Regions from separate parts of the Cobetia sp. PS-4MA genome, predicted to be linked through region 2. Evidence: predicted binding sites of a transcription regulator. Region 2 holds the regulator's gene; the other holds the start of a gene.
The links. The regulator PhoB, encoded in region 2, activates phosphate uptake and scavenging genes when phosphate is short. The targets are predictions, from matches to a motif close to TGTCATANNNNTGTCANA.
Positions count from the first base shown of each region.

Region 1: a site for PhoB is predicted at 2,653-2,670, ahead of olsF (bifunctional ornithine lipid synthase OlsF). Genes of this name have one in related genera too.

Region 1 is NZ_CM173107.1:3,703,712-3,707,593, forward strand. Features, by position in the region: gene AC26AR_RS15560 (LOG family protein) at 237-791, shown strand; gene olsF (bifunctional ornithine lipid synthase OlsF) at 807-2,573, opposite strand; gene AC26AR_RS15570 (NAD(P)H-quinone oxidoreductase) at 2,760-3,728, shown strand; gene AC26AR_RS15575 (3'-5' exonuclease) at 3,823-3,882, opposite strand, start outside.
Region 2 is NZ_CM173107.1:3,927,039-3,930,920, reverse strand. Features, by position in the region: gene cysZ (sulfate transporter CysZ) at 1-257, shown strand, start outside; gene phoR (phosphate regulon sensor histidine kinase PhoR) at 363-1,658, opposite strand; gene phoB (phosphate regulon transcriptional regulator PhoB) at 1,666-2,355, opposite strand; gene ubiA (4-hydroxybenzoate octaprenyltransferase) at 2,583-3,464, opposite strand; gene AC26AR_RS16560 (chorismate--pyruvate lyase family protein) at 3,495-3,882, opposite strand, start outside.

The sequences.
Region 1 (3,882 bases), 220 kb from region 2:
CCGATGAAAAGGCTCATGGGCGTCAGCGCCCGCCAGCCGTCGCCTGCGGGGGCGGCAAGGGTAGCAGAGCAGGCCCGTGAATGCAGGTACCACGCCGAGCATGCTCTCTCACTCTGCAAGGCAAGGTTGCGCCAAGGCGTCATGGCCCCGCCGCACAACTCGGGTAGGATGGAGACCACGACATTCTGGCGTGGCACTCGACCTTGCGTGCCACAACACACTTTCAGGAGAGCAACATGCATCGCATCTGTATCTATCTGGGTTCCCGCGAGGGGGCCTCCCCGCATCACCGCCAGCAGGCCGAGGCACTGGGGACCGCGATCGCCGAACGTGGCTGGGGACTGGTCTATGGAGGAGCACGTGCCGGACTGATGGGCGCTTTGGCAGATGCCGCGCTGGCCGCAGGCGGTGAGGTGGTCGGCGTGATCCCGCAGGCGCTGTTGCGCAACGAGAAGGCACACACCGGGCTGACTCGGCTGATCGAAGTGGCGGACATGCATGAGCGCAAGGCGCAGATGGCCGCGCTGGCGGATGGTTTCGTGACCCTGCCGGGCGGGATCGGCACGCTGGAGGAGCTGTTCGAGACCTGGACCTGGCAATACCTGCGCTTTCACGCCAAGCCGATCGCCGTCCTCGACAGTGACGGCTTCTACGCGCCGCTGCTGGAATTTCTGGATCGCACCGTCGAGGCGGGCTTCCTCGACGCGGATACTCGCGCCCGTCTGATCAGCGAACGCGAGATCACTCCCCTGCTTGACCGCCTGGCCCCCTCGTCAGGCGAGCAGGCCTGAAGCAAGCAGCATGGGTCAAGCCTCCATGACGGGGTGTCGTGCACCGGCCTGATCGCGACAGGCCGGCTCCCCGAGATAGCGACTGCGCTTGCTGGCAGTGATGCGCCGGATATCGACCATCACCAGCCCATCGATGCAGTAGCCGAAATCGGCATCGACACTGAAGTCGAGGAAGCGAGTGCCGCCGGGCTCGGTGACCTCGGCGTACTGCTTGTAGAGGGTCGGCACCGTCACGCCCATCGCGTCCAGCTGGGCGCGCAGGCGACGGAAATCACCCTCGGCATCCTGACCATCGAACAGACGCTCCGCCTCATGGGCGGCACTGCCCGGTGCACTCTGCGCGACCGGTGCCCGTGCACGTGCCAGCCCCTCCTCATCCCCGTAGTAGTGGCGGTAATAGCTGACGATCAACGCCCGAGCAGCCTCCGGGTAGCTGTTGGAGAGCGTGACCGGGCCGAACAGCCAGCGAATCTCGGGGTGACGGCGCAGATAGGCACCCAGCCCCTGCCACAGGTAATCAAGACTGCGGCGCCCCCAATAGCGTGGCTGCACGAAGCTGCGCCCCAGCTCCAGGCCCTCCTGCATATGCGCGAACATCTCCGGCGTGAAGCGGAACAGGGTCGGACTGTAGAGCCCCTTCTCGCCATGCGCCGCCATGATCTTGCCCACCTCACCGATGCGATAGGCCCCGGCGATCTCGAGATCGGCGTCATCCCACAGCACCAGATGACGGTAATGCGCGTCGTAACGGTCGATGTCACGACGCTCTCCCGTCCCTTCGCCGACGCGGCGGAAGCTCAACTCGCGCAGCCGACCGATCTCGCGCATCACGCTGGAACCGGGAAAGGCATCGAACAGGTAGATCTTCTTGCCGTCGCGGGTCTCACCCAGCAGCTCACACGGCGTCAGTTCCTCACGCAGCGCCTGGCGCTCCTCCGGATGACCGATGGCCTTCTCGGTCACGAACAGCCCGCGCTTGCCGCGTCCGATGCGATAGAGATGCTTGCGCAGCAGGCGTGTCTTGGCATTGGTGCTCAGGGCATCACTGTCGAGACGCGCCAGCGGAATCAGTTCCCCGATGCGCAGCTTGAGCTGACGTTCGCGCTGGCGAAACATCTCGTGGGCCAGCAGCGGCGTGCCGAGGCCACGGTTGATCGATGACAGGGTGTAGAAGAGCGTCGAGTTGCGACCACTGACGTGAATCGGCAGTACCGGCGCGTTGGTCTTGCGCGCGAAATGCAGGAAGCCCGACAGCCACTTGCCGTCACGCGGCCCGGTCGGCCCTGCGCGCGAGACCTCTCCGGCCGGGAAGATGATGACGGCCTCTTCATTCATCAGTGCCTCGCAGATCTGGGTGCTGCTCCTGCGATACCCACGGCGACTGAGGTTGTCCAGCGGCAGCAGCAAGGGCGCCAGCGGCTCGACCTTCATCAGGATGTCGTTGGCGACGATCTTCACGTCACGGCGCACTTCGCCGACCAGCTTGAGCAGCGCGAGGCCGTCCAGCGAGCCCAGCGGGTGGTTGGCGACGATCACCACTCGCCCGTAGGCAGGGATGTTCTCGCGCTCCCGCGAGGAGACGGAGTAGGCGAAGGAGAAGTGATCGAGCACACGGTCGATGAAGTCGAAACCGCGCAGACCGGCATACTCGGCGAGGAAGGCATTGATCTCGCTCTCGTGAACCAGACGCCGCAGCAGCGCCAGCGCCGGGCGACGAATCAGAGGGTGGCGCCTGGCAAAGGCGGGATACTTGGCGGCGATGACACGGGCGGTATCGATCATGCTCACTCCTTTGCGCAACGCGGTGCGTCACTCGCAGTCTGAAACAGAGGCTTGATATCACGTCAGAATCGCGCCACTTCATGACAGGTGCGTCACAGTCCCCGTACAGTGAGATGACAGACATCCGTCTGAGGACGGAGCGATCACAGCAAGGCAGCCACGGTTGCCAAGCCAAGGAGATAGCGAATGTATGCGATAGCCGTCGAGAACGAGGCGCTGGTCTGGCAGGAAACCGAGGCCCCTTCAGGTATCGCCTCGGACGAGGTGCGTATCCAGGTGGCCTGGGCCGGCGTCAACCGCGCGGATCTGATGCAGCGCGCCGGGCAGTATCCGCCCCCGGCCGCGGAAAGCGAGATTCTCGGTCTCGAGGTCAGCGGCACCATCCTCGAGGTAGGCAGACACGTGGAACGCTTCCAGGTGGGGGACCCGGTCTGCGCCCTGCTGGCAGGCGGAGGCTATGCCGAAGAGGTGGTGGTCAATGCCCTGCAGGTACTGCCGGTGCCGGAGGGCTACGGCCTGCGTGAGGCGGCTGCCCTGCCGGAGATGTTCGCCACCGCCTGGCTGAACCTGTTCATCGAGGGCAACCTCAAGCACAAGGAACGCGTCCTGCTGCACGCCGGGGCCAGCGGTATCGGCACCACTGCCATCCAGCTGTGCGGCCTGTTCGGCCATCCCTGCTTCGTGATCGTCGGCAGTCAGGAGAAGCTGGACACCTGCCTGCGGCTGGGGGCCGATGCCGGCTGGAATCGCCACGATGGCAGTTTCGTCGATGCCGTGAACGAATGGGGCGGCGCTGACATGATTCTCGACCCGGTCGGCGGCGGCTACCTGTCAGGCAATCAGCAGGTCCTGAATCAGGATGGCCGCATGGTATTGATCGGCCTGATGGGCGGACGCATGGACGAGCTGGATCTGGGGCGCATGCTGATGAAGCGCCAGCGGTTGATCGGCTCGACCCTGCGTTCCCGCTCGCCCAAGGGCAAGGGCATGGTGCTGGATGCACTCTATGTCCACGTCTGGCCACGCCTGGCGCGAGGCGAGATACGTCCGCATATCGACAAGAGCTGGCCGATCCAGGACGCCGAGGCTGCGCATGCCTATGTGCAGGACAACGCCAGCACTGGCAAGGTGCTGCTGGCGGTAAGCGGGGCCTGAGTCCGTCGTCGACTGGCAGAACGCAAGAAGGCAGCCCGATGGGCTGCCTTCTGCAGGGGCTTTCACGCCGGTCATCTTTCGCCGGGCTGAACGCTCAGTCGTTGCGCTCGATGGCCTGGGCCTTCTGCCAGGTCAGTTGCAGCAGACGGGCATC
Region 2 (3,882 bases):
TGCTGTGGGGGCTGTTCTCGGCCTGGAGCATGGCGATCCAGTATCTGGACTATCCGATGGACAACCATCAGGTCAGCTTCGGCGACATGAAGCAGCGTCTCAAGGCGCGCTGGTGGCCGTCACTGACCTTCGGTGGTGCCGTGTTCGTGCTGACGCTGGTGCCCTTGGCCAACCTGCTGTTCATTCCCGGGGCCGTGGCGGGTGCCGTCCTGATGTGGCAGAGCCACTACCGACAGCTGCCTGCCCCGCGCCGCTGAGCCAGGCTTTATCGCGAGCGTTGATGAACGCAGATACCACGACGCCCCGCCGTGACCTCATGCAGAGGGCGCGGCGGGGCGTTCGTGTCAGTGGGGCTGCAACCGTCAGGCAGTCGTCGCGCAGCGGCGTTCCGCCGGGAAATGACAACGGAAGCGTGCGCCCTCGCCGGGCAGGCTGTCGATCTCCAGGCGGCCCTGATGGCGGATCAGCACATGCTTGACGATGGCCAGTCCCAGCCCGGTGCCACCAGTGGCGGTGCTGCGTCCCTTGTCGATGCGATAGAAGCGCTCCGTCAGGCGCGGTAGATGCACGGGATCAATGCCGTCACCGTCATCCTCCACCTCGACCATCACGCCCTCGGTGGTGCTCTGGCAGCGCAGCGTGATGTGGCAGTCTTCCGGCGTGTAACGCACCGCATTGAAGACCAGATTCGAGATCGCGCTTCTCAGCTCCTGCTCCTCACCCATCAGGGCCAGTCCGGGCTCGACCTCCACCGTGATGACATGCCGCTCCTTCGAGAGGCCTTCGGCATCTTCCCGGATACGCGTCAGCAGCTGTGCCATGTCGATGCGACGTCCTTCGCCCGACAGCTCGTCGGTCTCCAGGCGCGACAGGGTCAGCAGATCCTCGACGAGGTGCTGCATGCGGTCGGTCTGACTCTGCATCTGTCCCAGGCCACGCTGCCAGCGCGGGGGCAGGTCATCGGCATAGTCGGAATAGGTCTCGAGGTAGCCGGCCAGTACCGTCAGCGGCGTGCGCAGCTCATGGGAGACATTGGCCACGAAATCGCGGCGCATTTCCTCGAGACGGTAGAGACGGGTGACATCGCGCACCATCACCAGGCGCTCGTTGTCACCGAACAGGGTGATGGAGATCTGCAGGGTCAGGTTGTCGGAGAGCGGCGATTGCAGGGTCAGCGGCTCACGATAGGCCAGCCGATTGAAGTAATCGATGAACACGGGGTCACGCAGATAGTTGGTGACGTGCTGGCCGCGGTCGTGACTGGCCTTGAGGCCGATCAACTGCTCGGCAGCGCTGTTCCACCACTCCATGTCGCCGTGATTGTCGAGCATCACCAAGCCATCGCGCATCGCTTCCGAGGATTCCTGGATGCGGTTGAGGATACTGCGCAGTCGCTCCTGCGCCTGACGCTGACCCTTCTGGTAGCGATACAGACGATCGAGCAGATCCCCCCAGACGCCATCGCCGGGCGGCGGCTCTTCATGGGGGTTGGTGATCAGCCAGGTGTAGAGGCTCTTGAGGTGCTTGAGATGGACGAACAGGTACAGCGCCAGCCCCAGCGCCAGGCCCCAGCCCAGCAGGCCGAGCAGTCCGCCGACCAGCCCGAAGCCGCCCGCCAGATAGCCCAGCCGCCATAGCTCGTTCGTCCAGTAGCGCATCCGCGTCTCAGGCCTGGGCGCTGAAGCGATAACCGGTACCGCGGACGGTCTGGATCAAGTGCTGATGCCCCTCGCCCAGCGCCTTGCGCAGACGACGAATGTGCACGTCCACGGTGCGCTCCTCGACATAGACATTGCCGCCCCAGACCTGATCCAGCAGCTGGCTGCGGGTGTAGGCGCGCTCCTGATGGGTCATGAAGAACTGCAGCAGGCGGTATTCGGTGGGGCCGACCTCCAGGGAGTTGCCGTGTGCGGTCACGCGGTGGCTGGCGGGGTCGAGCATCAGACCCTCGACTTCCACCGACTCCTCGACGCCCTTGGGCGTGGTGCGGCGCAGCACGGCCTTGAGGCGTGCCACCAGCTCGCGTGGCGAGAAGGGCTTGGTGATGTAATCGTCCGCCCCGGCCTCGAGCCCCTGGATCTTGTTGTCTTCCTCGCCCTTGGCGGTGAGCAGGATGATCGGCAGCTCCGCCGTGGTCTCGTCACGCTTGAGGCGGCGCGCCAGTTCCAGCCCGCTGGTGCCGGGCATCATCCAGTCCAGCAACAGCAGATCGGGCTTTTCATCGACGACGATGGCGTGGGCGTCCTGGGCATTGTCGGCCTCCAGCACGCGGTAATCCGCCATTTCCAGGGCGACGGCGATCATCTCGCGTATCGAGGATTCGTCGTCGACAATCAGTACGGTCTTGGAGCTCATCGCTAGATCCCATGCAGCAGTCGGCGCACGCGCCAGAATGACAAGTCGATGACGATTACAACCTGCTTATATGACAGTGAGATGACAATCGCCAGCTTGGCAGCTTGCCGCCCGGCTTGCCAGCGAGTCCCTCAACTCTCTCAAGGCGTGAATGTCACGCCTCGCCGCACGAGGAAGGTCGCTGGCAGACCGGATGAGGACTCGGGCCCGTTGGCCGGAAAGAGGGGTCAGGCAGCTGGCCAGGTCGCCAGCGCGATGCCCGCGAAGATCAGCAGGCCGGACCAGTGGTTGTTGAGAAATGCCTGGAAGCAGGGGCCACGCTCCCGCTCGCGAATCAGGCGCTGCTGCCAGACGAAGGTCACGGCCGCCGCGGCCAGCCCCAGCCAGTAGAAGATGCCCAGCGCCAGGTGCAGGCCGATGCCGATCAACACCGCCAGCATGCCCAGCTGCAGCAGACCGATCATCAGCGTGTCGGCGCGGCCGAACAGGACGGCGGTGGACTTGATGCCGACCTTGAGATCGTCATTGCGATCGACCATCGCATAGGCGGTGTCGTAGGCCACCGTCCACATCAGGTTGGCCGCGAACAGCCACCAGCCATAGGTCGGCACCTCCTCAAGCGTCGCCGCGAAGGCCATCGGAATCGCCCAGCCGAAGGCGGCACCCAGCACCACCTGCGGCAGATGATGGAAGCGCTTCATGAACGGATAGCTGGCCGCCAGTAGCACGGCGACGATCGACAGCAGCACCGTGGTCAGGTTGGTGAAGCACACCAGCACGAAGGCGGCCGCGACCAGCACACCGAACAGGGTCAGCGCCTCGCGCTCCGTGATGCGTCCTGAGGTCAGCGGGCGGTCCCGGGTGCGTTCGACATGCTTGTCCCAGTGGCGATCCGCGTAGTCGTTGATCACGCAGCCGGCGGCACGCATCAGATAGACACCAGCCACGAAGATCAGCAGCGTATCGCGGTCCGGTAGCCCATCGGCCGCCAGCCACAGGGCCCAGAGGGTCGGCCACATCAGCAGCCAGGTGCCGATGGGGCGGTCCAGACGAGTCAGGGCGAGGTAATCGGCCAGTTTGGACGGGCGGGAAGCGGATGACGCTGACATCAAGACTCCTGATCGAACGGCAGTGGGGAATCAGAGTTCCAGAGCGTGCTGGAACCGAGGGGTGAAACCTTCCTGGACCAGTACCCGGAAGCGACCGTGCGAGAACATCGAGCGGCGCATCCACAGGCTGGCGGTGCGTGCCAGCGGCTGCGTGCTGGCAAGTCTCAGTGGCGCCCGGCTGACATCGATGGCGCTGCGGGTCAGGTCGGGCTGGCGGAACAGCCAATGGCCCAGCGAGCCTTCGCCGAGCGTCGAAAGACGGTGGCCATGGGCCAGGTCCAGCGCCGCCAGCGAGCGCGCGATCACCCAGGGCTCATCGCCATGACACAGGGCCACTTCGCGCCGCCAGACATGGCGTCGTGGCGCGATACCCAGCATCCGCGCCTCATCCCGCCGGGCAGGGCCGGTGTCCTGCAGC